DNA from 3 places in the Allomesorhizobium aridi genome. Region 1 is predicted to be linked to each of the others. Evidence: riboswitches for the same ligand, from Rfam matches in the RefSeq annotation. Region 1 holds a riboswitch; each other region holds the start of a gene.
The links. A riboswitch is a leader RNA that binds a small molecule or an ion and turns the genes downstream of it on or off. The one in region 1 is predicted to bind thiamine pyrophosphate.
Positions count from the first base shown of each region.

Region 2: linked by a shared signal. The riboswitch ahead of thiB (thiamine ABC transporter substrate binding subunit) and the one ahead of thiC (phosphomethylpyrimidine synthase ThiC) in region 1 are both predicted to bind thiamine pyrophosphate.
Region 3: linked by a shared signal. The riboswitch ahead of thiC (phosphomethylpyrimidine synthase ThiC) and the one ahead of thiC (phosphomethylpyrimidine synthase ThiC) in region 1 are both predicted to bind thiamine pyrophosphate.

Region 1 is NZ_CP171729.1:221,728-231,249, reverse strand. Features, by position in the region: gene bioD (dethiobiotin synthase) at 1-57, shown strand, start outside; gene ACG873_RS02975 (adenosylmethionine--8-amino-7-oxononanoate transaminase) at 54-1,319, shown strand; gene ACG873_RS02970 (beta-ketoacyl-ACP synthase III) at 1,316-2,299, shown strand; gene panD (aspartate 1-decarboxylase) at 2,355-2,807, shown strand; TPP riboswitch at 2,913-3,030, shown strand; gene thiC (phosphomethylpyrimidine synthase ThiC) at 3,131-4,951, shown strand; gene ACG873_RS02955 (FAD-dependent oxidoreductase) at 4,948-5,931, shown strand; gene thiS (sulfur carrier protein ThiS) at 5,915-6,112, shown strand; gene ACG873_RS02945 (thiazole synthase) at 6,117-6,890, shown strand; gene ACG873_RS02940 (thiamine phosphate synthase) at 6,887-7,492, shown strand; gene ACG873_RS02935 (hydroxymethylpyrimidine/phosphomethylpyrimidine kinase) at 7,489-8,265, shown strand; gene ACG873_RS02930 (hypothetical protein) at 8,874-9,522, opposite strand, start outside.
Region 2 is NZ_CP171729.1:4,079,055-4,088,576, reverse strand. Features, by position in the region: gene ACG873_RS22230 (ABC-F family ATP-binding cassette domain-containing protein) at 1-1,773, opposite strand, end outside; gene ACG873_RS22225 (thiamine diphosphokinase) at 1,779-2,423, opposite strand; TPP riboswitch at 2,529-2,643, shown strand; gene thiB (thiamine ABC transporter substrate binding subunit) at 2,687-3,688, shown strand; gene thiP (thiamine/thiamine pyrophosphate ABC transporter permease) at 3,890-5,512, shown strand; gene thiQ (thiamine ABC transporter ATP-binding protein) at 5,509-6,267, shown strand; partial or broken gene ACG873_RS22205 (M48 family metalloprotease) at 6,327-7,881, shown strand; gene ACG873_RS22200 (RNA polymerase factor sigma-32) at 7,888-8,751, opposite strand; gene ACG873_RS22195 (acyl-CoA dehydrogenase) at 8,909-9,522, shown strand, end outside.
Region 3 is NZ_CP171729.1:3,054,511-3,064,032, reverse strand. Features, by position in the region: gene ACG873_RS17015 (IucA/IucC family protein) at 1-178, opposite strand, end outside; gene ACG873_RS17010 (hydroxymethylpyrimidine/phosphomethylpyrimidine kinase) at 581-1,381, opposite strand; gene ACG873_RS17005 (thiamine phosphate synthase) at 1,372-1,977, opposite strand; gene ACG873_RS17000 (thiazole synthase) at 1,974-2,747, opposite strand; gene thiS (sulfur carrier protein ThiS) at 2,752-2,949, opposite strand; gene thiO (glycine oxidase ThiO) at 2,918-3,919, opposite strand; gene thiC (phosphomethylpyrimidine synthase ThiC) at 3,916-5,748, opposite strand; TPP riboswitch at 5,849-5,965, opposite strand; gene ACG873_RS16980 (Gfo/Idh/MocA family oxidoreductase) at 6,294-6,923, opposite strand; gene ACG873_RS16975 (LysR substrate-binding domain-containing protein) at 6,932-7,345, shown strand; gene ACG873_RS16970 (hypothetical protein) at 7,523-8,461, opposite strand; gene ACG873_RS16965 (TRAP transporter large permease) at 8,586-9,522, opposite strand, start outside.

The sequences.
Region 1 (9,522 bases):
CGCTTGGCGATGACCACATACTTCAACATGGCGGCGTTCGACGAGGTCCGCGCGTGAACCGCTCGGCTGTCTGGCACCCCTTCACCCAGCATGCCGTCGAACCGGCCATGCCGTCGATTGCGCGAACCAGGGGCGCCTATCTGGAAACGGCGGACGGAAGGCGCATTCTCGACGCCATTTCGTCCTGGTGGGTGGTCACCCACGGCCATCGCCATCCGAAGATCATGGACGCGATCCGGAATGCGACCGAGACTTTGGACCAGGTGATCTTCGCCGGGCTCACCCATGAGCCGGCCGAGAAATTGGCATCGGCGCTGGTCGAAATGGCGCCTGCGGGCCTCGACTGGCTGTTCTATTCGGACAGCGGCTCGACCAGCGTCGAGGTGGCGCTCAAGATGGCGCTCGGTTATTTCCGCAACATCGGCGCGCCGCGTTCGCGCATCGTCGCCATGGAGCACAGCTATCACGGCGACACGATCGGCACGATGAGCGTCGGCGCCCGTGGCGTGTTCAATGCCGCCTACGAGCCTTTGCTGTTCGAGGTTGACACCATCCCCTTCCCGGCCGCCGGGCGCGAGCAGGAAACGCTCGATTGGTTCGAGGAAGTCTCCCGCGCCCGAAGCACTGCCGCGCTGATCGTCGAGCCGCTCGTACTCGGCGCCGGCGGCATGCTGATGTATCCGGCCTGGGTTCTGGCCGAACTGAAGAAGATCGCCGAAGCCTACGGCACGCTCCTGATCGCCGACGAAGTGATGACCGGCTGGGGGCGGACCGGAACCATGTTCGCCTGCGAGCAGGCAGCCATCTCTCCAGACATCCTGTGCACCTCGAAGGGTCTGACCGGCGGCGCCATCCCGCTGGCGGCCACGCTTGCCACCGATGCCATCTTCCATGCCCATTATTCCGAGGACCGCAAGAAGACCTTCTTCCACTCGAGTTCCTATACCGCCAATCCGATTGCCTGCGCGGCAGCACTCGCCAATGTCGAGATCTGGCGTGACGAGCCGGTGGCCGAGCGGATCGCGGCCTTGAGCGCGAAGCAGTCAGCCGGGCTCCGGCGTTTTCGCGAAAATCCCTTCTTCATCGATAGCCGGACAACCGGGACGATCGCGGCCCTCGATCTGCGCGCCGGCTCAGCCGGCTATCTCGCCGAGATCGGTCCGAAGCTGCGCGCGTTCTTCCTCGAGCGCGGGCTGCTTGTGCGCCCGCTTGGCAATGTCCTCTACCTTCTCCCGCCCTATTGCATCACCGGCGACGAGTTGGACGGTCTCTACGACGCCATCGAGGAAGCCGGCGAACGCTTTGGCTCGCGAGCATGAGCAGATCGTCGCGCATTCTCGGGTTTGGCCACCATGCGCCCGGGCGAAAGGTCGAGAACGCCGAAATCGAAAACAGTCTTGGCCTCGAACAAGGCTGGATCGAGCGGCGTACCGGAATTCGTTCGCGCTTCTGGGCAACGGACGAAGACACGCTGTCCGGCATTGCCGACCGTGCCGGCGCCATGGCGCTGGCGAATGCCGGCATTGACCGCAGCGACATTGGCCTGCTGTTGCTGGCCACCTCGACGCCCGACCACCTGCTGCCACCCAGCGCGGCGCTCGTCGCACATCGGCTGGGGCTGAGCCGCGCCGGCGCTGTCGATCTGACCGGCGCCTGCGCGGGCTTCATTTATGCGCTGATGTTCGCGGACGGCTTTACCCGTTTGCACGGCAAAGCGGCCCTTGTGATCGCCGCCAACATTCTCAGCCGCCGGATAAATCCGGCCGAGCGCGCCAGCGCCGTGCTGTTTGCCGATGCCGCCGGCGCCGTGGTGATTGGCCCCTGCGAGGACCTGGATCGAGGCATCCTCGGCGTTTCGGTGGACTCCGACGGCTCGGGCTACGGGCTGATCCAGATTCCCGCCGGGGGGAGCAACAAGCCATTTCGTCGCGATCTCGACATCGAGCAAACCCGGATGACAATCACCGATGGACGCGAAGTGTTTGCCAAGGCCGTGGAGATGATGACTGCCTGTTCGAAGGAGGCGCTCACTGCTGCCCAGATGCCATCGCAAGACATCGATCGATTCCTACCACACCAGGCCAACGCCCGCATTTTCGATGCCGTTGGGCGAAATCTCGGCATAGCCGATCAGGCGATTGTCAAGACCATCGCCGACTATGGCAATTCCTCCGCCGCGACGATTCCGCTGTCGCTCTCGCTCGCCCACCAGGCGGAGCCGTTTCGGCGGGGCGAAAGAATTCTTTTGGCGGCAGCGGGCGCCGGTCTGAGCGGCGGCGCTCTCGTCGTCCGAATTTAGTCGGGCTGCAACCTGCCACAGGACATCAACGCTCTTATCTAAATGGATGGAACCAATGCGAAAAATAGTCGCCGGCAAGCTGCACGGCCTCCACGTCACTGAAGCGAAGCTCGACTACCATGGCTCGATAACGCTGGACCCCGACCACTGCGAAGCAGCCGGGATCCTGCCCATGGAATTCGTGGAGATATGGAACAAGAATTCCGGCGCGCGGATTTCGACCTATGTCATTCTCGGCGAGCGCGGCTCACGATGCTGCATCCTCAACGGTGCGGCGGCCCGCACCTGCCAGCCCGACGACCAGATCATTGTCTGCAACTCCATCTACCTGGACGAAGCGCAGATCACCTCACTGAAGCCACGGATTGTCACGTTCGACCAGGACAACCATATACTCGATCGCCTGACCTATTCGGTCGATATCGACGCACATGGCCGATACAGTTTCTCCATCCTCGACGAGTCGAATGCGGCATTGGCCATTCCTGCCCTGGTCTCCGGGGCGTGAATTTATCCGACGCATCGCGCAAGCTTTCCGCCCGATGTGGTTGGCCGCAGTTGCCGATGGGGTCCGAATGCGCTTGACAAAGTCGCGATCGCCCGTTCAACCTGAGGCATTCACCAGGGGAGTCCCGGCAAGGGGCTGAGATACTGCTGGCTTTTTGCGGCGCAGTGACCCGTTGAACCTGATCCAGTTCATACTGGCGTAGGGACGGTGCAAGCGCTTTGCGGGAGTCCATGCCCGAAATCCTGTAAGCAGGCAGGCCAGAGCGTCTTTTCATCCTTCCGGCACAGAACTGGGTCTCCAATGCATGAGCAAAGGAGCCTCAAATGAATGCCATCACCCCCGCCGTTTCGACGGGACCGCTGCCCGCCTCAAGGAAAGTCCACAAACCCGGCTTGATCCACCCGCAGATCAGGGTGCCGATGCGGGAAATCGCCGTCCATCCGACGGCAGGCGAACCGCCTGTCACCGTCTATGATCCGTCCGGCCCCTATACCGATCCGACGGTCGAAACGAGCATCGAGAAAGGCCTCGCCCGGCTTCGGCAAGCATGGATCGAGGCGCGCGGCGATGTCGAATTCCAGGAAGGCCGCAGTGTCAGGCCGGAGGACAACGGGTTCGCATCAGGCGAACGGCTGACGCCGGAATTTCCCATCCGCAATCGACCACTCAGGGCCAAAGCGGGCAAGGCGGTGACGCAGCTTGCCTATGCGCGCGCCGGCATCATCACGCCGGAGATGGAGTTCGTCGCCGTCCGCGAAAATCTCGGCCGCGAGATCGTGCGCGGCAGCGTGCTGCGCGACGGCGAAGCCTTCGGTGCCGCGATCCCCGACTTCGTCACACCGGAATTCGTGCGCGAAGAGGTGGCGCGCGGGCGGGCGATCATTCCCGCAAACATCAACCATCCCGAGAGCGAGCCGATGATCATCGGCCGCAATTTCCTGGTGAAGATCAACGCCAATATCGGCAATTCCGCCGTCACCTCGTCGATGGCCGAAGAGGTCGAAAAAATGGTCTGGGCGATCCGCTGGGGAGCCGACACCGTGATGGACCTGTCGACCGGCCGCAACATCCACAACATCCGCGAATGGATCATCCGCAATTCGCCGGTGCCGATCGGCACCGTGCCGCTCTACCAGGCGCTCGAAAAGGTCGGCGGCGTCGCCGAGGACCTGACCTGGGAAATCTACCGCGATACGCTGGTCGAACAGGCCGAACAGGGCGTCGACTATTTCACGATCCATGCCGGGGTGCGTCTGCATTACATCCCGCTAACGGTCGACCGGGTCACCGGCATCGTGTCGCGCGGCGGTTCCATCATGGCGAAGTGGTGCCTGCATCATCACCGCGAGAGCTTCCTCTACGAACATTTCGAGGAAATCTGCGACATCGCCAGAGCCTACGACGTGTCCTTCTCGCTCGGCGACGGCCTTCGTCCCGGCTCGATCGCCGACGCCAACGACGCCGCGCAGTTCGCCGAACTGGAAACGCTTGGCGAGTTGACCAAGATCGCCTGGGCCAAGGATTGCCAGGTCATGATCGAGGGGCCAGGCCATGTCCCCATGCACAAGATCAAGGAGAACATGGACAAGCAGCTCGAAGTCTGCGGCGAGGCGCCCTTCTACACGCTCGGACCGCTGACGACGGACATCGCGCCGGGCTACGATCACATCACGTCCGGCATCGGCGCAGCCATGATCGGCTGGTTTGGCACGGCCATGCTCTGCTACGTCACGCCCAAGGAGCATCTCGGTCTCCCCGACCGCAACGACGTCAAGACCGGTGTCATTACCTACAGAATAGCTGCGCATGCCGCCGACCTTGCCAAGGGGCATCCGGCGGCGAAGCGCCGCGACGATGCGCTGTCGCGGGCACGGTTCGAGTTTCGTTGGGAAGACCAGTTCAACCTGTCGCTCGACCCCGAAACGGCGCGCGCCTTCCACGACGAGACCTTGCCCAAGGAGGCGCACAAGGTCGCGCATTTCTGCTCCATGTGCGGCCCGAAGTTCTGCTCGATGCGCATCTCCCACGACATTCGGGCTGAGGCGCAGAAAGAAGGCATGGCGGCGATGGCGGCGAAATACCGCGAGGGCGGCGACCTCTATATGCCCGTTGACAGCCCCGCGGAGAGCACGAACCGGCCATGAAGGTGCTCATTCGCGGAGCGGGCGTCGCCGGGTTGACGCTCGCGCACGAACTGGCGACGCGCGGCGCTGATGTGACCGTGGTCGAGGCGCGCATGGAGATCGCCGGCAACGCCTCCTGGCAGGCCGGCGGCATGCTCGCACCCTGGTGCGAGCGAGAGAGCGCTGAGGAGGCGGTGCTCACACTCGGACGCGGGTCGGCCGACTGGTGGGATGCGGCGCTGCCGGGTCACGTCTTGCGCAACGGCACATTGGTGCTGGCGCCTGCCCGCGACACCGGTGAGCTCACCCGGTTCGGTCGCCGTACATCCGGTTTCAGGCAGCTCGATCAAGGCGAGATCGCGGCGCTCGAACCTGCCCTTGCGGGCCGGCTCGGACGTGGGCTGTTCTTCGCCGAGGAAGCGCATCTCGACCCGCGCAAGGCGTTGCTCGCACTTGGCGACAAGCTGCTCCGTATGGGCGCACGTCTTGAGTTCGGCTGCGGCGCGGTGTCCGCCACCTCGGAGATCGAGGTGGACTGCACTGGCATTGCCGACAGTTGCCCGGAACTGCGCGGCGTGCGCGGCGAGATGCTCGTGCTCAGAACACGAGAGATATCGCTGGCCCGGCCAGTGCGGCTGCTTCATCCGCGCATCCCGGTCTATGTCGTGCCGCGTTCGGAATGCCTGTTCATGGTCGGCGCGACGATGATCGAGTGCAACGCCGCAGGCCCGATCACCGTGCGCTCGACCATGGAGTTGCTGAGCGCCGCTTACGCGCTGCATCGGGCCTTCGGCGAGGCTGAACTGGTGGAAGCAGGCGTCGGCGTGCGCCCCGCCTTTGCCGACAACCTGCCTCGCGTCGAACGTGAGGGAAAGAACATCCGCATCAACGGCCTCTACCGCCACGGCTTCCTGCTCGCGCCGGCCATGGCGCGGCAGACGGCCGACATGATCCTGGGACATCCGGCAGCAAAGGAGTTTGCCCTTGAAGCTCATCGTTAACGGCCAGGGCCATGAAGTCGCGGCCGAGACGCTCGCCGCTTTGCTCACCGAACTCGATTTCCAGGGCAACTGGCTTGCCACAGCGCTGAACGGCGAGGTCGTTGCGGCCAGGGAGCGCGACCGCTGCCGGCTCACCGACGGCGACCGCATCGAAATCCTTGCACCGATGAAGGGAGGCTGATCCCGTGCTCGATCTCTACGGACAAAACCTATCGTCGCGCCTTTTGCTTGGCACCGCGCTCTACCCCTCGCCGGCTGTCATGACTGAGGCGGTCAAGGCGTCGGGCGCCGAGATTGTCACCATCTCGCTCCGCCGCGAAACCTCCGGCGGCAAATCCGGTGGCCAGTTCTGGTCGCTGGTCCAGTCTCTAGGTGTTCGCGTCCTGCCCAACACGGCGGGCTGCCACTCGGTCCAGGAGGCGGTCACCACGGCGAGGATGGCGCGCGAGGTGTTCGGCACGAACTGGATCAAGCTCGAAGTGATCGGCAACCACGACACATTGCAGCCCGATGTCTTCGGGCTGGTCGACGCCGCAAGAATCCTTGTCTCCGAAGGCTTCGATGTCTTTCCCTACACAACCGATGACCTTGTCGTTGCCGGGCGCCTGCTTGACGCCGGCTGCAGTGTGTTGATGCCTTGGTGTGCGCCGATTGGCTCTGCGCGCGGACCGCAGAATCTAGATGCGCTGCGTAGCCTGCGCGGTCATTTCCCGGGCGTTCCCATGATCGTCGATGCCGGGATCGGCCGTCCGTCGCATGCCGCAATCGTCATGGAACTCGGCTACGACGCGGTGCTCCTCAACACCGCAGTCGCCAAGGCAGGCGATCCGGTCGCCATGGCAGCGGCGTTTGGCAAAGCAGTGGAAGCGGGCCACGAGGCATATTGCGCCGGCCTGCTGCAGCCGCGGGACATGGCCGTTCCCTCCACGCCCATCATCGGCATGGCGGCGTTTTTATGAAACTCGATCCGTTCTACCTGATCGTCAATTCCAGCGCGTGGATCGAACGCCTGGTGCCGCTTGGCGTGAAGCTGGTGCAGCTGCGCATCAAGGACCAGGACGAAGCCATTCTGCGCCGGGAGATTCGTGCTTCGAAGACAGTATGCGAAGGCCAGGGCTGCCAGCTCGTCGTCAACGATTACTGGCGCATCGCGATCGAGGAGGGTTGCGATTTCGTGCATCTCGGCCAGGAGGATCTCGCCTTGGCCGATGTAGGGGCGATCAGGCGGGCTGGCGTGAGGCTGGGCTTAAGCACGCACGACAAAGTCGAGCTGGAAACGGCACTCTTCGCGGAGCCCGATTATGTCGCGCTCGGCCCGATCTACCGCACCACACTCAAAGCCATGAAATGGCCGCCGCAGGGGCTCGATCGCGTCTCCGTCTGGAAACATCGCATCGGCAACCTTCCGCTCGTGGCCATCGGCGGACTTACTGTCGAGCGCATTTCCGGTGTCTTCGCGCAGGGCGCCCAGAGTGCTGCGGTCGTCACCGACATCACCCGCAACGCGCATCCGGAGGCACGCGCACTGGAATGGCTGGCAGGGACAGCCCAGTGGCGATGACGAGGCATGTCCTCATTGTCGCCGGCTCGGATTCGAGCGGCGGCGCGGGAATAGCCCGCGACGTCGAGACGGTTTGCGCGTTCGAGCTGCGCAGCTGCCTCGCCATTACCGCCGTCACTGTCCAGACGCATGGAACCGTCGAGCGGATCGAGCAGATGCCGCCGGAGCTTATCGCCGCCCAGATGCGCGCTGCCTTTGCCGCCAACCGTGTCGCTGCGGTCAAGGTCGGCATGATGGGGACGGCGGCCGCGATCGAGGCGGTCGGGGCCGTTCTGGCGAGCAACCGCCAAGTGCCTGTGGTGCTCGACCCCGTGCTCGCCTCTACTTCGGGACGAGTGCTGCTGGAGGACGATGCCATTGCAGGGCTACGCCGCGATCTGATGCCGTTCTGCCGGCTTGTCACGCCCAACCTGGTCGAGTTGGCGAGGTTGAACGGATCGGCACCGGCGCCGGACGAAGAAACTGCTCTTCTCCAGGGCGAAGAACTGGCGAGGAGCGTCAAGGCAGCTGTGCTCGTCAAGGGCGGGCATGCGCGGGGAGCCCAAGCCATCGATGTGCTGTTGCAGCCGAACCACCCTTCTGTTCGGTTCGAAGCGCCTCGCTTGCAGCGTGGGATGCGCGGAACCGGTTGTATTCTATCCAGCGCCATCGCCAGCTCTCTTGCCCTTGGGGCGTCTCTGGAAGCAAGCGTGCGAAGCGCCAAGCAATATGTTTTCGAGAAGCTTCGGAAGGATGCCGGCTGGATTGGCCTTCGGGAGTGGCGGGGCGCATGAGTGGTAGTCCCATACAAATCGGGCAGCGCCGCCTTCCGTCCCCTCCCCCTCTTGCTCGCTCCATGACAGCTCTCTGATTGGGATCATGCAGCATCGAGCTCAAGCTGCTGGTTTTCGCATGACAATTCGCCGGCGGTCCCCCGCTCCACGTGAGCATTTGCACTGTATTGGAACCACTGCTTCTCGGCGGGTCTACGTACAAATTACAATCGTCAGGGGACCAGGCAACCCGGGCGATGTGTACGCATCCGGCCGTAGAACAATTTGTTCAATTCCACATTGGATATGTCCAGAAAATCAGCGATCTCATAGGCGAATTACTGCCATTTGATTGAGGTGCTCCAGATCCTCGCGGGTAGCGCGGTCGCGAAAACTGCTCGGACGAGTGCCGTGGCGCCAGCTTTATTCAGCGTCCGCTATAAGCAGCAGCCTGTGCTGCAATGCGCGGTGAGGTCATCGAATATCTATACCGCAGCTTCGGGGCCGATGGCCGACTGGCAGGTTTTGGGAACGCGCCATGGGATAGCTGCCTTTCGACAGCGTCCGTGGAGAATGAGGCGGCATCCGCGCCACCTTTCTGGTGGACGCGCTACCGGCTTCCACAATCGTTAGACGGAGACCATCTCCGCATAGTCGGTCATCGGACCGATCGATAGGAAGAGCGGTTCGAGCGGCGTGGACGGTTTCCTGCGCGGGCGGAAGGCGACCCGCACCTCTTTCTGGTAGGCGTAGCCGAAGTGCTTCGCCATCTCGGGAACGCTGAATTTCGAATAGTCGCGGTAGGGGTCGTAGTAGGTGACCCGGCCTTCCATCGGCACCCAGTCGGTGAAGCGCACGAGGAACGTCGAGATCAGCCGCTGTTTGAAGCGGATAGGATCGCGGATGACAATCGCTGCGTCGGCGTCGAAGTCGGTTGGCATCCGGTAGTGGATACTCTCGCACAGGCTGAAGAGGTAGTAGTCGTCGAACACGAGCGGCAGCACGATATCGTCGTCGTTGAACTCGACCCGGTGTCCCTGAAAGTCGAGATGGGTCTCGCCAGCGAGCCGCTCCTTGTAAGTTGGTATGAAGAAGGTGCGGCTGGTCTCGTCGTCGCGGACCGCGTCGAGGAAGCCCATGTCACTATAGAGACCGGCGTTGGCGAGGCGCAGGTCGCCCGCTCGTAACATGGGTTCGAGGAACTGCCGCTTGCCGTACTTGACGAGGATCGGTGTGCTCGGCGCCTCGTAGCCCTGGAACATGGTGAAGCCGATCGGC
Region 2 (9,522 bases), 2.3 Mb from region 1:
CAGCCACTCCTCCTCCATCGTGGCGAGCGTGGCGCGCTCCTTGTCGAGGGCGGCGATGGTTTTCTGGAAGCCTTTTGGGTCGCGTTCATAGAAAGCGGGATCGGCAATGTTGTTCTCGAGCGCCGAGATCGATGCCGACACCGCCGCCATTTTCGTTGGCAGGTTCTCCAGCGCGAATTTCTGCTTGAACGACAGCTTTTTCGCAGGGCCTTTCGCCGGAGCAGAGTCTGCGCGGGATGCTTCCGCCGGAGTTTTCGGAATGGCGCGCCGGTCGTCGAGCCTTGTGCCGCCGCGCTGAGCCAGCATGTCCGAATAGCCGCCCGCATATTCGATCCAGCGGCCGTCGCCATCCGGCGCGATGATGCTGGTCACGGTGCGGTCGAGGAAATCGCGATCGTGGCTGACCAGGATGACCGTGCCCGCGAACCCCGCGACAAGCTCCTGCAAGAGCTCCAGCGTCTCCATGTCGAGGTCGTTGGTCGGCTCGTCCAGAACCAGAAGGTTGGCCGGGCGGGCCAGCACCCGCGCCAGGATCAGCCGCGCCCGCTCGCCGCCCGAAAGCTCGCGCACCGGCGTTCGCGCCTGTTCGGCCTTGAACAGGAAATCCTTCATGTAGGAGACGACGTGGCGCTCCTCGCCATTGATGACCAGGGTCTCGCCGCGCCCGTCGGTGAGGAAGTGCGCCAGCGTCTCCTGCGGATCGACCGCCTCGCGCTTCTGGTCGAGAGTGGCGATTTCGAGATTCGTGCCGAGGCGTACAGTGCCGGCGTCGGGCTTCAACTCGCCGGTCAGCATTTTGAGCAGCGTCGTCTTGCCCGCTCCGTTCGGCCCGACCAGACCGATGCGGTCGCCGCGCTGGATGCGGGTGGAAAAGCCCTTCACGACAGTCGAATCGGCGAAGCTCTTCTCGATGTTTTTCGCCTCGATGACCAGCTTCCCGGATTCGGCCGCATCGCTGGCCGCCATCGTGGCGACGCCCTCCGCGCCGCGATGGCCGCGAAAGCGTTGCCGCATCGACTGGAGCTCGCCGAGCCGACGCATGTTGCGCTTGCGCCGGGCTGTCACGCCATAACGCAGCCAATGCTCCTCGCGAACGATCTGGCGGCCAAGCTTGTGCTGCTCGCGCTCCTCTTCTTCGAGGATGGTGTCCCGCCATTCCTCGAAATGCGCAAAACCCTTTTCCAGCCGGCGGGTCTGGCCGCGATCGAGCCAGACGGTGTTCCGCGACACGCGCTCCAGGAAGCGGCGGTCATGCGAAATCACGATCAGCGCCGACGACGAGCGGATCAGCTCCTCTTCCAGCCATTCGATGACCTGCAGGTCGAGATGGTTGGTCGGCTCGTCGAGCAGCAGAATGTCGGGTTCAGGCGCCATGACGCGGGCAAGCGCGGCGCGCCGCGCCTCGCCGCCGGAAAGATCGTCCGGGTTTTCCTCGCCGGTCAGGCCGAGATGCTCCATCAGATAGGTGGCGCGATAGGGATCGTCGGCCGGCCCGAGCCCGGCCTCGACATAAGCGCGGACGCTCGCGAACCCTTCCATGTCGGGCATCTGCGGCAGGTAGCGGATCGTCGCCGACGGCTGGCGGAACACCTCGCCGTCCTGCGGCTCGACCAGGCCGGCGGCGATCTTGAGCAGCGTCGACTTGCCCGAACCGTTGCGGCCGACCAGCGCGATGCGCTCGCCGGCCGAGGCCGAAAGCGATGCCCCGTCGAGCAATGGCGCGCCGCCGAAGGTCAGTCTGATGCCGTCGAGATTGAGAAGCGGTGGCGCCATGTCGTTCAGTATTCCGGAAGCGGGTAAGGGTGGGCGAGCAGGACGGCGCGGCCGCGTTCCAGCGAAATGCGCAGGCGTCCGCGCGTCTCGTTGGAGATCGTCAGCGACGAGCCGAACGCCACCTCGACATTGCGGAGCGGCCATTTTGCGCCTTCGACCGACAGCCCGAAGAGCTCGGAGAAGCCGAGAATGGAAAACAGCGTGCCGTCTTCATAGTCGAAATCGGCCGTGCCCGGCAGCAGCGGAAATCCTTCCTGCGAGCCGCTGGTCAGCGTCACTTCGATGCCGGCTTCGGCGAGTTGGACCGCCAGCGCCAGATGCAGGAATTCGTGATCGGCACGCTGTCCGCCAAACGCGCCGCACAGCACCAGCGAGGTCGCGCCGAGGCCGAGCGCGTCGGCGATGGCCAGTTCGCCGTCGGTCTTGTCCTTCTCGTGCGGAAAGGTCTTGCGTGGAATATCGGCGTAGTGCGCCGGCAGCATGGGCGGCACGGAATCGAAGTCGCCGACCCACAGTTCCGGCGTGACGCCAAGCGATGCCGCGTGCCGTATCCCGGAGTCGGCCGCGATGACCCGCGCGCCTGCGACCTGCGCGTCGAGACGCGGCGTGCGGACGAGACCGCCGCCGAGGAGGATTGCAAATCTGCTCATGGCGGTGGCCCTTATCACGCGCCGCCCCCGAAACGGAAGGTGGCGATTGCGCGCCGCTCCGCAAACGAGCGCTTGCCCCGTCCGCCCGACGGGCCTATGTCTTGAACCGCTCTAACGGGGTGCCGGATGCGACGTTTCGCATGCCGGCTGAGAGGCAGATCGCCAACCCGCTGAACCTGATCCGGTTTGCACCGGCGGAGGGATTAGATGCTTCGGACGCCCGGCGCTTCAATTCCCTTTCAACACGAATGAAGGAGGCGCCGATGCGCATTTTGTTGTCCCTTGTCTCAGCACTCGCGATTTCCGCCGCGGCCGTTCCGGCTTTCGCGCAGGAAAAACTCACCGTCTACACCTATGAGAGCTTCACCGCCGAATGGGGGCCGGGACCGCAGGTCGAGAAGGCCTTCGAGGCCGATTGCGCCTGCGACCTCGAATTCGTCGCGGTGGCAGACGGCGTGGCGCTGCTCAACCGCGTCAAGCTGGAAGGCGCGTCGACCAAGGCCGACATCGTGCTCGGCCTCGATACCAACCTGACCGCCGAAGCCGAGGCGACCGGCCTGTTTGCGCCGTCCGGTGCCGATGTCGCCGGCATAAAAGTTCCCGGCGGCTGGACCGACGACATCTTCGTGCCGTTCGACTACGGCTATTTCGCCATCGTCTACGACACGGAGAAGCTGAAGAACCCGCCCAAAAGCCTGAGGGAACTGGTCGAGGGCGATCCGGAACAGAAGATCGTCATCCAGGATCCGCGCACCTCGACGCCCGGTCTCGGCCTGCTGCTCTGGGTCAAGTCGGTCTATGGCGACGAGGCGCCGGACGCATGGGCAAAGTTGCAAAAGCGCGTGCTGACAGTGACGCCGGGCTGGAGCGAGTCCTACGGCCTGTTCACCAAGGGCGAAGCCCCCATGGTGCTGTCCTACACCACCTCGCCGGCCTACCATGTCGTGGCGGAAAACACACAAAAATACCAGGCGGCGGCCTTCGAGGAAGGCCATTACCTCCAGGTCGAAGTGGCTGGCGTTACCACCACCGGCGCAAAAAATCCGCTGTCGCAAAAGTTCATGGCGTTCATGACCGGGCCCGGCTTCCAGGACGTCATTCCGGAGACCAACTGGATGTTCCCGGCGGGCCGGACCGAGAAGCCGCTCAACCCGGCATTCGCCAATCTGGTGCAGCCGGCAAAGACGCTGGCCTTCACTCCGGAGGAGATCGCCGAGAACCGCAAGGCCTGGGTCGACGAGTGGCTGGCGGTGATGAGCGAATAATGCTTGCCCGCCGCCGGAGATTTAATCGGCCATGAGCCGGCTGCCCCTCACCTGCCTCCTGAGCGAAGTCGAATGGAGGGCATCCTCTCCCTGTGTCCTTCGACAAGCTCAGGATGGGGAGAGGAGAGATGTCAGCAACGCTGGCGACCCCCTCTCCCCGTTCTCCACGGGGAGAGGGTAAGGGTGAGGGGCAGCGCCCGCATGGCGAGACTGACTGCGACCAACCCCCGCATCACCGCCGGCATCGTCTCGCTGGCGGCTATCACAATCCTGATCGGCGGCGCGTTCGCCGGCCTCGCCGCCGAAGGCGTGCAGGACATGTCCGGCGCGCTCGCTGCCTTCGATTCCTACCTGCTCCGCGTCGTGCGCTTCACGCTGTGGCAGGCGCTGCTGTCGACAACGCTGTCGGTCGTTCCTGCAATCTTCGTCGCCCGCGCCTTGTCTCGCCATCCAAGCTTCCCCGGCCGTGCCCTGATCCTGCGCCTCTTCGCCGTGCCGCTGGCGCTGCCGGCCATCGTCGCGGCGCTCGGCGTGCTGGCGCTCTACGGCCGCGCCGGTTTTTTCGCTGACGCTTTCAGCGCCATGGCCGGCCAGAGCTGGCCGGGCATTTACGGCCTGTCCGGCATCCTCGTCGCGCATGTCTTCTTCAACCTGCCGCTGGCGGCCCGGCTGTTTCTCGAAGCGCTCGACACCGTGCCCGCCGACCAGTGGCGGCTCGCCAGCCAACTCGGCATGGGGGCAAGATCAGCCTTCCGCCTGATCGAGTGGCCGGCGCTGCGGGCCAGCCTGCCTGGCATCGCAGGGCTGGTCTTCATGCTCTGCATAACATCTTTCACGATCGTTCTGACGCTGGGCGGCGGGCCGCGCGCCACCACGCTGGAAGTGGCGATCTACCAGTCGCTGCGCTTCGACTTCGATCCCGCCCGCGCCGTCGCGCTGACAATCCTGCAGATCGCGCTGACCATGGCGGTGGTTGCCGCGCTGATGCGGCTCGGCGCCAATCTTGCCGGAGACGCCAATCTGTCGGTCGCGCCGCGCCGCTTCGTCTCCGCGAGCGCTGCCGAAACGGCGCTCAACGCCGTGCTCCTCATCGTTGCGCTGCTGTTCGTCGCCGGCCCGATGCTGGCGACGGTTATCGCCGGGCTGGATGCTGACCTTGGCCGATTGGCGGGTGAAACCGCGGTGCAGCAGGCGACGGCGACCAGCATCGTTCTGGCGACGCTATCGGCGCTGCTTTCGGCGGCATTGGCGCTGTCGCTGGTCATGGCGCGGCGGGCGTTGGCGCTCAGTCGCCGCGCCGGAAGCAAGACGCTCCTGGAAAACGTGGTCGACACAGGCGCAGGTTTTGTCCTCGTCGTGCCGCCGATCGTCATCGGTGCAGGATGGTTTGTGCTCCTGCGTCATTTCGGCGATGTCTTCGCCGTGGCCCCCATCATGGTGGTGACTGTCAACGCGGTCATGGCGATGCCCTTTGCCATCCGCGCCATCCGCCCAGCCCACGATGCGGCAAGCGAGCGCCACGAGCGCCTGTGCGCGCAACTCGGCATCGCCGGCTGGAACCGGTTGAGGCTGGTCGACTGGCCGGTGCTGCGGCGGCCGCTGATGACCGCGCTGGCCTTCGCCATGGCGCTGTCGCTCGGCGATCTTGGCGTGATAGCGCTGTTCGGCAGCGATGCCGTGCAGACCCTGCCCTACCTGCTTCTGGCGCGCATGGGCAGCTACCGAACCGACGATGCCGCAGGCCTCGCCCTGCTGCTCGGTCTGCTCTGTCTGGCCCTGATGATGCTCGCCGACCGGCTTGGAAAGGCTTTTTTCCCGCGATGACCACTGGCGCTGCAATCCGGCTCGACCGTGTCGCCTTCAGCTATGGCGAGGCTGCAATGAATTTCGACGCCGGGATCGAGGCGTCCGTCATCACAGCTGTCATGGGCCCCAGTGGCTCCGGAAAATCGACGCTGCTCAACCTGATTGCCGGATTCGAGACGCCGCAGGCTGGCCGTATCCTGATCGGCGGAGCGGACGTCACCCATCTGGAACCCGCCGCGCGGCCGGTGTCGATGGTGTTCCAGGAAAACAACCTTTTCGCGCATCTGAGCGTCGAGCAGAATGTCGGGCTCGGCCGCTCGCCGGCGCTAAGGCTGAAGGATCGGGATCGCGAAGCGATAGCCGAGGCACTCGCACGCACCGGGCTTGCCGGCAAGGAGAAGCGCCTGCCGCGTGAGCTTTCCGGCGGCGAGCGCCAGCGCGTCGCGCTGGCCCGCGTGCTGGTGCGCGACCGCCCGGTCCTGCTCCTGGACGAGCCTTTTGCGGCGCTCGGCCCGGCGCTGCGCGACGACATGCTGGACCTCGTCCAGGACGTTCATGAAGAGCGCAAGATGACCGTGGTCCTCGTCACCCACCGGCCGGAGGACGCGCGCCGCGTAGCGCAGCGCATGATTTTCCTCGATAATGGAACCGTCGCTGCCGGCGGTGAGACGGAGTTTTTCTTCGGGCCCGATGGACCTGCGGCGTTCAGGCATTATATCGGTACGGAAGAGACAGCGGGGGCTTCACGCAAAACCGCCCGGAAGCGGACATAATTAGCAGGCAAACCGCATTCGAGCATCTCCGCCATCGCCGTGTTCAGGTACGGGTAACCATGATCAGCGATCATGCTCCGGATTCCGCGAGAAAGGAACGCATTCTGCCGACCCGCCAGACCAGAGACGTGACTGCGCCTAAGCCGGCGCGTTTTGGCGTGCGTTTCGGCGTGGCGGTCGCTTTGGCTGCGCTTCTCGCGGGCTGCCAGTCATTGACGCCCGACATCAAGGAAGTCTGGTTTCCAGCCTTCCGACAATCCGATCACCGTCGACAATGTTTCGCGCAACGACAGGCTCGCGGAGATCGCACGCGGCCAGCATCCGCGTATTCTCGCGACCTATGGCGGCGAGTATTCCGACCCCAAGCTGGAGCGCATGGTGGCCAAGGTGGTGGGCAATCTGACCACCGTTTCCGGCAACCCGACCCAGGCCTACAGGATCACCATCCTCAACTCGCCCAACGTCAACGCCTTTGCGCTGCCGGGCGGATATCTCTACGTGACACGCGGGCTTCTGGCGCTGGCCAATGATTCGGCCGAGCTTGCCGCCGTCATCGCGCACGAGATGGGCCACGTGACCGCCAATCACGGCCTTCAGCGCCAGCAGAAGGAAGCCGAGGAGGTGCTGGCCACCAAAGTCGTCACCGACGTCCTCGGCGAAAATCCGACCGCCAAGGCGGCGCTGATCCGCGGCAAGCTTCGCCTCGCACAGTTCTCGCGCAACCAGGAACTGGAGGCCGACGCCATCGGCATCAAGGCCAGCGGCCAGGCCGGCTTCGACCCGTTCGCCGCCGGGCGTTTTCTGCAGTCTATGGCCACCTACAGCGAGATGCGCAGCATCAGCGGGGCGAGCGACCCCAATCTCGACTTCCTGGCGAGCCATCCCAACGCGCCGCAGCGCATCGAGTTGGCGCAGCGCCATGCACGCCAGTTCGGCACCCAGGGAACCGGCGTAACCGACCGCGACTCCTTCCTGGCGGGCATCGACGGCCTGCTGTTCGGCGATACGCCGGAGGAAGGTTATGTGCGCGGCAACACCTTCCTGCATCCGGGGCTCGGCGTGTCGTTCTCGGTGCCGCCCGGCTTCGTCATCGACAATTCGGCCGCGGCGGTCACCGCCACCGGCCCGGGCGACATGGCAATCCGCTTCGACGGCGTATCTCTCGACGCCAACGTGCAGCTGACCGATTATGTCCGCAGCGGCTGGGTCGCCGGTCTCAATGAGGCCAGCGTGCGCGCCGAAACCATCAACGGCAATCAGGCGGCGGTGGCCAGCGCGCGCGCCGAAGGCTGGCAGTTCGACATAACGGTCATCCGCGCCGGCGGGCAGGTCTACCGGCTCTTGACGGCAGCGCCCCTGGCCAACACTTCGCTCGACCCGGTCGCGCGCGCCGTCAGCGGCAGCTTCAAGGCGCTGAGCGCCAGCGAAAAGGCGGCGCTCAAGCCGCTGCGTATCCGCGTGGTCAGCGTGAAGCCCGGCGACACCATCGGATCGCTAGCCGCCCGCATGGCCGGGGTCGACAAGAAACTTGAACTGTTCAAACTGCTCAACGCGCTGTCGCCGGGCGCGACGGTTTCGGCCGGCGACAAGGTCAAGATCATTTCCGACAGGTGATCTGAGTTAGGCCGCCGACGACAGGAACGCCGGGCTTTCCTTCACCAGGGCCGATTTCAGCTTTTCCAGCGCCCGGCTCTCGATCTGGCGCACGCGCTCCTTGGAGATGCCGAGCGTCTCGCCGAGCGCCTCCAGCGTCGCGCCTTCGTCCTGCAGCCGCCTTTCGGCGATGATGCGCATCTCACGCTCGTTGAGGACCCCCAGCGCATTTCTCAGCCAGCCTGAGCGGCGTTCGTCGTCGATCGTCTCGCCGACGATCTCGTCAGGAAGCGGCGCGTCCGAAACGAGGAAGTCCATTCGGTCGGCCGAACTGCCGCCATCGTCGACCAGCGGTGCGTTGAGCGAGGTGTCCGGGCCCGACAGGCGCGAATCCATCATTGCCACATCGGCCTCGGAAACGCCGAGCGCGGTTGAGATTTCCTTGTAGAGGGCCGTCCCGGACATGGTCTCCGGTCCTTGCGCCAGCTTGGCTCGCAGCCGTCTCAAATTGAAGAACAGCGCCTTCTGCGCCGAACTGGTCCCGCCGCGCACGATCGACCAGTTCCGCAAGATATAGTCCTGCATCGATGCGCGTATCCACCATGTCGCATAGGTCGAGAAGCGCACGTCGCGCTCCGGTTCGAAGCGCGCCGCCGCCTCCAGGAGACCGACATGGCCCTCCTGGATCAGGTCGCCCATCGACAGGCCGAAATAGCGGAACTTCATCGCCATGGAGATGACCAGCCGCATGTGCGCTGTGGTGATGCGGTGCATGGCATCCTGGTCGCGGTGCTGCTTCCAGCGAAGCGCAAGCTCGTGTTCTTCGCCGCGATCGAGATAAGGCGCCTTCATGGCTGCCCGGATCATCGCTCTCTTGGCTTTGTCTCGCATACCCGCGCTCCCAAACTCTGGCGCATTTGCCGGCTATTCCACTAATCCCGATCCTTTAAGGGGGACCGCGCTCCGGTTTGCGGAGCGTCGTCGGGGGCTTTGGCCTTGACCTCAAGGCAAACCGCCCTAGACGCCTCCCAACGCCCCGTGCCCAGGAATGTTCCATGATCTCGGTCGACCGCGCAGACATCACCTTCCAGCTTTTCGACGCTCTCCCCACGGCGAGCCTCGCCGCCTTGCCCAGATCGCGGACTACGACCGCGCCGCTATCGACGGTGTCCTGGACACGGCGGAGCAGATCGCGATGGAGCATTTCCTGCCGCATGCGGCAGATCTCGACCTCAACGAGCCGAAATTCGCCGACGGAAAAGTGGTCATGGACGAGCGCGTCGGTGCCGCACTCGCAGCCTATCGCGAAGCCGGGTTTTTCGGCGCCGGCTTCGATCAGGAACTGGGCGGCGCGCAGATGCCGGAAACCGTGCGCAGCGCCGTGGGCTTCATCTTCTCCATGGCCAACGTCGCCACGGCGGCCTATCCGTTCCTGACTGCGGCCGCGGCCAATCTGATCGACGCCTTCGGATCGCCCGAGCAGAAGGCGCGCTTCCTGAAGCCTCTGGTGGAAGGCCGGTTCTTCGGCACCATGTGCCTTTCGGAGCCGCAGGCCGGCTCTTCCCTGGCCGATATCACGACAAAGGCCGAGCCGCAGGAGGACGGCTCCTATTTCCTGACCGGCAGGAAGATGTGGATCTCGGGCGGCGACCAGGAGATTTC
Region 3 (9,522 bases), 2.8 Mb from region 1:
CAATCTGATTCTTGTCGAGCATTCCTGCGGACGCCATTTTATGCAGAGGCCGGGGGCAGGCGCTCAGTCCAGTTTTCAAGATTTCGAGGACGCCGCGCGTAAAAGGGCCAGCCTCGCTGCGGCCGCGGCTAAACTTAACTGCAATTGTCATGTTATCCCGACCGGGTGCGCGGATCAACCCTCCGTTCACGCGAAAAATGAGATTTTGGCACCGCCGATTTAAGGTGGAGTGGCGCAGCTGGTATCCACCGCAGCGCGCCTTTGTTGATGAAACGGGGCACGACGAGCCTTGATGATGCCGCCCAGCTACCTACCGAGTTCACCAGCGGGCATGACGGGCTTGTCTCCAAGCGTAGGTCGTCCACGAAGGCGCGGCTCCGCCTGGCAGCTTGCTAACCGGGCTCGCTTCGATTCTGATACATGCGACAGCGAGGCCCTATCGGGAACACCAACCTTTGATCATGGCCGTTCTAACGCTTGAATCGTTCCTCTCGACTATTCCCAACCGGCTTCGATGACTTTGGATTGGGGACAACGCGGATCAGTTCCGCCTTATCTCGCATGCGCATAAATGCAGCAACTATCCAGGTTCAAACTTCACGGAACGGTGGTCTCCTTGTAATAGTGTGTCGATTTTTCGAAGCTTCATGAAAACAAACCGCTTGCCTTTGCGTACGCTGTCTTCAAGTGACCTCGCGTTTCCCAGATGCGCGGCAATCGCGCTGGCCAGCATGCAGCCGGTCCCGCGCATCGAACCGGCAAGGCGGGGCGCATCGAAGCGGATTGGCGGTTGACGCGGCCGCAGCAGAATATCCTTCGATCGAGACCCCGTTGCGTGACCGCCCTTGATCAGCAGGGCTTGCGACCCGGCGTCCAGCAATCCTTGTCCTTGCCGCAATATCCCGCCGTCGTCGACCGCCGTTGGTAAGCCGCAAAGGGCCGCCAGTTCGATGAGGTTGGGTGTGACGAGACCGCAAAGCGGCATGAGGTCACGCTTCATGGCGCCGATCGCGCCAGCCTCCAGAAGCGGTCCGCCCGAAGAGGAGGCCAGCACCGGGTCGAGCACTGCCGGGACATGCCGATTTTCGCGCAGCACGGCCACAACGGCAGCGATGATCTGCGCCGTCGCGAGCATGCCGATCTTGATGGCCGCCACCTTGTTGGCCCGTAGCGCAGCGCGCATCTGATCGGCCACCAGGCTGGGTGGCAAATGATGGGTTTCCAGGACGGCTTCATGCGTCTGCACCGTCACTGCGGTAACGGCGATGCAGGTGCGCACGCCGAGGGCCGCGATCGTCTCGACATCGCGAGTAATGCCGGCGCCGCCGCTGGAATCCGATCCGCCGACGACAAGCACATGGGGTTCTCGTCTCAACGCCATCGGTCTGTCTTTTCTATCCACTCGCGCGTTCGCGCTTCCGGATCGGCATTCAGTGTAATGTCCGTCACCACCGCCGCGCTGTCGGCGCCAGCGCCGAAGACACCCTCGAGCCTTTCGGGATTGAGGCCGCCAATGGCAACCAGCGGTGTCGGTGCAACCCGGCGTTTCCATTCTCCAATTCGCTCGAGCCCCTGCGGCGCCCATTTCATCTGTTTCAGTATGGTCGGATAGATCGGGCCGAGCGCGATATAGTCCGGCTTGACCGCCAGGGCGGTTTCCAGTTCGGCATCGTCATGCGTGCTGAGGCCGAGACGGAGACCTGCGGCCCTTATCCGGGAAAGGTCGGCCGCCTGCATGTCTTCCTGGCCAAGGTGGATGAAGTCGCAGCCTTCCTCGATCGCCAGCCGCCAATGATCATTGACGATGAGTTGGCATTGGTGTCGGGCGCACAAAGCCTTGGCTTTTCGGATCTCCGCACGCAGCCCGGACTCGTCGAGATCCTTGATGCGAAGCTGCACCAGCCTGACGCCAAGCGGCGCGAGCCTTTCAATCCAGGCGGTGCTGTCGACGATCAGATAAAAAGGATCGAGATTCATTGAAAGACCGCCCGGCCAATTGTCGGCGTCGATGGCACGGCGACATCGCGCGGCTCGAGCAGTCCCGAGCGATAGGCTTCCCGGCCGGCATCGACTGCCTTGCCGAACGCCCGCGCCATGCCAACGGGGTCGGCGGCCTTGGCCACCGCCGTGTTGAGGAGCACCGCGTCGAAGCCGAGTTCCATCACGAGTGCAGCGTGCGATGGGCGGCCGAGGCCCGCATCCACGATCAGCGGGATATCCGGGAAATGGCCGCGCATCGAGCGGAGCGCGGTGGCGTTCACCGGCCCGAGCGCCGAACCGATCGGCGCGCACCACGGCATCAAGACCTTGCAGCCCACCGCGAGCAGCCGCTCCGCAACGACGAGATCGTCCGTGGTGTAGGGAAATACGGCAAAACCGTCGTGGCACAGGATTCGCGCGGCCTCGACCAAGCCGAAGACATCCGGCTGCAGCGTATCATGATTGCCGATCACTTCGAGCTTGATCCAGTTCGTGCCAAAAACCTCGCGCGCCATTTTCGAAGTCGTGACGGCTTCCTTGACGGAGTGGCAACCGGCGGTGTTGGGCAGGACGCATAGCCGTAGCGATTGTATCAGCGACCAGAATTTCTCCCCACCTCTGCCGCCTGCCATTTCGCGGCGCAAAGAGACGGTCACCACAGACGCGCAAGATGCCTTGACCGCGTCGGCAAGGATAGCGGGCGAGGGGTACTGCGCGGTGCCGAGAAGCAGGCGCGACGGAAGCTTCGTTCCATAAAGGTCAAGCATGATGCTATCCCCCGTGCATGGGTGCGAGGATTTCGATCCGGTCGCCGTCGTTCAACTGGAACCGCGCTCGGTCGGCTGCATGCACGACGTCGCTGTTCACGGCCGTTGCGAGCCAATTGCCCTCATAGTCGAGGGCGGCAAGCAACTCCGCCAGCGTGGCTGCGGCAACCTCATGCGCTTCGCCGTTGACTGTCAGTTTCATCAGCATGCTCCGCTGGTTTGTCTTGATCGAAAACAAGGTCAGCCGCCTGTCGCGCCATGGCGGGGGCAAGAAGAAAGCCGTGTCGGTAGAGCCCGTTGATCGCGACGGTTCCGCCTTGCCTTTCGACGCGCGGCAGATTGTCGGGAAAGGCCGGGCGAATGCCGACGCCGGTCTCAACGATCGCAGCTTCGCCGAAGGCCGGGTGAACGGAATAGGCGGCGTTCAGGAGTTCCATCATCGAGCGCGCCGTGGCCGGTCCCGCAGGCAGGCTCTCGATCATCGTTGCGCCCGCCATGAAGTGGTGGTTGGCGCGCGGCGCCAGATAGAGCGGCAAGCGCGGGTGCAGTAGCCTTACCGGTCGCGACAGTGAGATATCGGGCGCATGCAGGATCAGCATTTCGCCGCGAACGCCGCGAAGTCTTGCATCGCCGGCCGCTATTCCGGTGCAGTCGATCTCGCGTTCAAAGCCCGCTAGGTGCCGAGCGTCGACTCCGAAGCGGAATTCGACGCCTCTTGCGGCGAGCTTTTCATAAAGTGCCGCCATGGCACGGCGGGGATCGAGATGGGCTTCGCCCGGAAAAAACAGCCCGCGCTGGAAACGGCCGGCGAGGTCTGGTTCCAGGAGCGCGATTTCGTCCTCATCAACCCGCCGATGGCCCGAGGCGCGGCTTGCAAAGCGGTCGAGTTCGCCCGCATCCCGCGGCATCGCGACGACGAGCGTTCCGGCTCGGGTGACGTGACCCGGCAGCGCTGCATCCCACCAGTCGGCAGCGCAGAGGCCCAGATCCAGCACCGGCTGCTCGGCGCTCTCACGCTCGCACCAGGGTGCCAGCATGCCGCCGGCCATCCACGATGCGTTGCCGCCAAGGCAATGCCGGACCTCAACGACGGTCACCGCCGCCCCGCGGGCGGCGAGTTCGAAGGCCGCAGCGAGGCCGGCGACGCCGGCCCCCTTGACCAGCACCCTCATGACGGCGCCTTTGGCGCGGGCGGCGCTTCGCTGGCCTCGTTCACCGGCATATAGAGGTCGCCGCTCTCGCGGTATTTTGCCGCCATTGCCGCCATGCCCTCTTTCTGTGCCTCGGCCCGGATGTCGTGGGAGATGCGCATCGAGCAGAATTTCGGCCCGCACATGGAGCAGAAATGCGCCAGCTTGTGCGCCTCCTTCGGCAAGGTCTCATCGTGGAAGGAACGCGCCGTTTCGGGGTCAAGCGACAGGTTGAACTGGTCCTCCCAGCGAAACTCGAACCGCGCCCGCGACAGCGCATCGTCACGGAGCTTCGCCGCCGGATGACCCTTGGCGAGGTCGGCGGCATGCGCGGCTATTCTGTAGGTGATGACACCGGTCTTGACGTCGTTGCGGTCGGGAAGACCGAGATGCTCCTTGGGCGTGACGTAGCAGAGCATGGCCGTTCCGAACCAGCCGATCATGGCAGCGCCAATGCCGGACGTGATATGGTCGTAGCCCGGCGCGATGTCCGTCGTCAGCGGTCCAAGCGTGTAGAAGGGCGCCTCGCCGCAGACTTCGAGTTGCTTGTCCATGTTCTGCTTGATCTTGTGCATGGGGACATGGCCGGGACCCTCGATCATGACCTGGCAATCCTTGGCCCAGGCGATCTTTGTCAGCTCGCCAAGCGTTTCCAGTTCGGCGAATTGCGCCGCGTCGTTGGCGTCGGCGATCGAGCCGGGCCGAAGGCCGTCGCCGAGCGAGAAGGACACGTCGTAGGCTCTGGCGATGTCGCAGATTTCCTCGAAATGCTCGTAGAGGAAGCTTTCGCGGTGATGATGCAGGCACCATTTCGCCATGATGGAGCCGCCGCGCGACACGATGCCCGTGACCCGATCAACCGTCAGCGGGATGTAGTGCAGCCGCACGCCGGCATGGATCGTGAAATAGTCGACACCCTGCTCGGCCTGTTCGATCAGCGTGTCGCGGTAGACTTCCCAGGTCAGGTCCTCGGCGATGCCCCCGACCTTTTCGAGCGCTTGGTAGAGCGGCACGGTTCCGATCGGAACCGGCGAATTGCGGATGATCCATTCGCGGATGTTGTGGATGTTGCGGCCGGTCGACAGGTCCATGACGGTGTCGGCTCCCCAGCGGATCGCCCAGACCATTTTTTCGACCTCTTCGGCCATCGACGAGGTGACGGCGGAATTGCCGATATTGGCATTGATCTTCACCAGGAAATTGCGGCCGATGATCATTGGCTCGCACTCGGGGTGGTTGATGTTGGCCGGAATGATTGCCCGCCCGCGCGCCACCTCGTCGCGCACGAATTCCGGCGTGACGAAGTCGGGGATCGCGGCGCCGAAGGCTTCGCCGTCGCGCAGCACGCTGCCGCGCACGATCTCGCGGCCGAGATTTTCGCGGATCGCGACGAATTCCATCTCCGGCGTGATGATGCCGGCGCGCGCATAGGCAAGCTGCGTCACTGCCTTGTCGGCTCTGGCCCTCAATGACCGATAGCGGACGGGAAATTCCGGCGTCAGCCGCTTGCCGGACGCAAATCCGTTGTCCTCCGGCCGGACGCTGCGGCTTTCCTGGAATTCGACATCGCCGCGCGCCTCGATCCATGCTTGCCGAAGCCGGGCAAGGCCTTTCTCGATGCTCGTTTCGACTGTCGGATCGGTATAGGGGCCGGACGGATCATAGACGGTGACAGGCGGTTCGCCTGCCGTCGGATGGACGGCGATTTCCCGCATCGGCACCCTGATCTGCGGGTGGATCAAGCCGGGTTTGTGGATTTTCCTTGAGGCGGGCAGCGGTCCCGTCGAAACCGTGGGAGTGATGGCATTCATTTGAGGCTCCTTTGCTCATGCATTGGAGACCCAGTTCTGTGCCGGAAGGATGAAAAGACGCTCTGGCCTGCCTGTTTACAGGATTTCGGGCATGAACTCCCGCAAAGCGCTTGCACCGTCCCTACGCCAGTATGAACTGGATCAGGTTCAACGGGTCACTGCGCCGCAAAAGCCAGCAGTATCTCAGCCCCTTGCCGGGACTCCCCTGGTGAATGCATCGAATTGAGCGGGCGATCGCTATTTTGTCAAGGGCATTCGGCCCATCGTTAAGCTCGCTCAAACCTGCAAGAAGAACTGGCGCGTGAATCAGCATCAGCTGCTGACCCCGGGGGCTGACTGCTGTCAAGTGCATGAATTTACTTGCAAATCATTGCGCCGGGGTGAGGTCATCATCGGCGCCGATTGTGACCCCCATCCGTTTTCAATAATGCCTCTGCAAATCAAGGCCTTACGCCCACAGCTCGGGGGCAACTTTCGGCGCCGTTTCACAGACTGGGTGACCGGAGTTTTCGTTTGTTGACCTCTTTGTGCCTGTCGGATGGTACTCACAGATCGAGCTCACGCCGAAGCGTCTCCAGCCGCTCCATGGCGACGACACCGTCGTGAATGTTGGGGGCTGCTGTTGCGCCGCCACTAAGCGCCGGAATGACGTCGGCAAGAAGGGAATGATAGCCTTTTGGATCCTCGCTCGCGGCAGCGGTGAAATTTGGCTTCCACGTGAGGCTGTCCGTTGTATCGGAGAGGATCGCTCCTGGATCGTCTACTTTAAAGGGTGGATTGCGGTTCCACCGGATCTCGACGACGTTTTCGACCTCAATGCGCTGGTGATCGCCCATCAGTTCAATACGTTCCACGGGCGCACCTCGCGACTGGATCGTACCCATGGCAATCGTACCGATAGCCCCGCATTCGAAATCGAAATGGATGTGAAAGAGCACCTTGCCGGGTTGCTTTTCGACCTTGCGCGCCGTGAGCTTTGCGACTGGTGAGACGAGGAAGGAAACCAGGTCCATATAGTGCACGCAGTGATGCAGAAAGAAGCCGGTGTAGTCGACATTGCCCGCGAAGTAACCTGGAGCGGTCATGTAGTAGCCGCTGAGTCCCAGGACAGGACCGAAGCGGCCCGATCGCACGATGTTAGCGGCGATCTTATTACCCGCGGAATAACGCTTCATGAAAGGAAGTGACGCTCACCGACTGCGCCGCCTATCCTGTCTGCATGCTCAGCGATCCGTGGATATTGAATGCCACAGCCGAGGCCGAGTTCACCCACAGCGGCGCGCAGTTCAAATCGGTGCTGCTCACCAACTCGCTGCCCATGACCAAGGAAGTGATGCTCGCCGGTCTCGGCATCGGCTTCTTCACCCCGACCGGTTTTGTGGATGAGTTGAAGAGCGGCGAACTCGTCCATATTCCGATGGCGGAACCCGATCTTTCCGCCAGCGAAATCGGCCTCCTGATCCACCGCGACCGCCAGTCGTCCCCGGCGGTGCGGGCGCTGGGCACGCGGTTGATCGAGGAGTTCGTAGCCCTCGAACGCGACTTAGGGGCGTTGACCGCTACAAGGCCGATCTCCTTCACATCAGCCGCCCGCTAGGCTCGCTGGACGCCTCACGATGGAGAGTGAGTTGGCCGCCGTTCAAGGGACAAGTGCAAACGTCTACTGGCCATTCAGCCGATCCCTTCAAGGTGTCATCCGCTCATGAATCAACACAACCACGTGCTCGGCTCGCGCATCGGCGCGATCGCTCTCAGATAACCAACAACAAGCGATTCATCGCGCAGCCGTCGGCTTGTACAGGCACCCGAGCAGGATGGGCGTCAGATACATCGGGATCTGGTAGCAGCCGATGAAGAGGAGCAGAGGGTCCGACACGGCGGCGGGAAGCGCGGTCAGGAACAACGCGATGTTGCGATTTCCGGCGACGATCGCCAGCGGCGCGACGCTGTCGCCGGGCGCATGGCGACGCAGCACGATCGCCATCGCAATCTGAAGGCCGAAATTGCCGGCGAACGCGACCGCGAGCGCGAGCAGCAATGCGTCAGGCTGATACCGGATCGCCGGGCCGACAGCCGACATCAGCCCGATCACCACGATGGCCATGGCAATCGCCGACAGACCGTCGATAGCTCCCATGATTTCCGGCGAAGGATTCTTGAGCACGAAACCACGGATCAGGAATGCCGCGCCCGCCGCACCGCCGATGATGAGGAGAAGCCGAGCTGCTGCGCCGACAACTTCGCCCGCCTCGCCAAGACCGGGCGCCAACCAGAATACCGGGATCACAGTTGCCGGCAGCATGGCGGTGCCGATCACCAACTGGCGCAGTGCCGGCGCCGGATCGTTTCCGGTCAGGATGGTGAGGTTCGGGCTTCCCGAAATCGGCGGCGCGGCCATCATCAGCACCAGCCCGGTCGCGAGCGCGCTATTCCATCCAGCGAGAGCGAAGGCAAGGATCGCGGCAACTGGAAAGACGATCTGGCAGGCGAGCGCGAAGCCGAGCGAGGTGCGCATGTCGGCGAGGGCTCCGAACGCCTGGCGCGGTCCGACGCGCAGCGCGGAAATGAACAGCAGCCCCGCGACCAGTTCGCCGATCCAGGGCTTCATCGCAAGAGCCAGATCCGGAAGTGCGACACCCAGGGCAAGGCCGAGGACGAGGATCGAACGCCCATAACGCGCCGCCGCGGCGAAGGGGCGCAGCAGAAGGCTCACGCCAAACCCCGGGCAATCGGCATCGGCGCCGCACTGCCGGTGACGACGAACTGCGCCATCATGACGATCGCGATCAGGCGAAGCACCAGTCCGGGACTATGCGATCGATCCACTGCGGATGTGCTCAACCTGCCAGGCGCATATTGTCCGGCAGCCATGTAGCCAGTTCCGGAAAGGCGATGAGAATAAACACCATCAGCACCATGATGAGGAACATCGGGAAGGCGGCGCGCGCGATATAGCCCATATCGTGCCCGGTCATACCCTGCAGCACGAAGAGGTTGAAGCCGATAGGGGGTGTGATCTGCGCCATCTCGACCACCAGCACGACGAAGATGCCGAACCAGATGAAATCGATGCCGGCCTGGCGGATCATCGGCTCGACGATGGCGATGGTGAGCACGACGATGGAGATGCCGTCCAGGAAACAGCCGAGCACGATGTAGAAGACCATCAGCACCATGAGCAGCTCGAAGCGCGACAGCTCCATCGCGGCGATCACCTGGGCCAGCCCGCGCGGCAGGCCGGTGAAACCCATGGCGAGCGACAGGAAGGCGGCGCCCGCGAGAATGAAAGCGATCATCGCCGACGTGCGGGCGGCGCCCATCAGCGTTTCGAAGAAAGCCTGGCGGGTCAGGGAGCCCTGCCACAAAGCAAGAATCAGCGAGCCGATGACGCCGATGGCCGCGGCTTCGGTCGCCGTGGCGACGCCGACATACATTGAGCCGATGACGAGCAGGATAAGCGTGAAGACGGGGATAAGGAAACGCGACTGCCTGACCTTTTCCCTGAAGGCCATATGCGGCTCCGGCGCCGGATTGTAGCTCTTCGACAGCTGTGAGACGGCTACTACATAGCACATGAACAGCGCTGACAGGATGAGGCCGGGGATGATGCCGGCCATGAACAGCTTGGTGATCGATTCGTTGATGCTGACGCCATAGACGATCAGCGTGAGCGAGGGCGGGATCAAAAGTCCGAGCGTGGCGGCGCCCGCCAGCGTTCCGATCACCATGCGCTCTGGATATCGGCGCTTGCGCAGCTCCGGGATGGTCATCTTG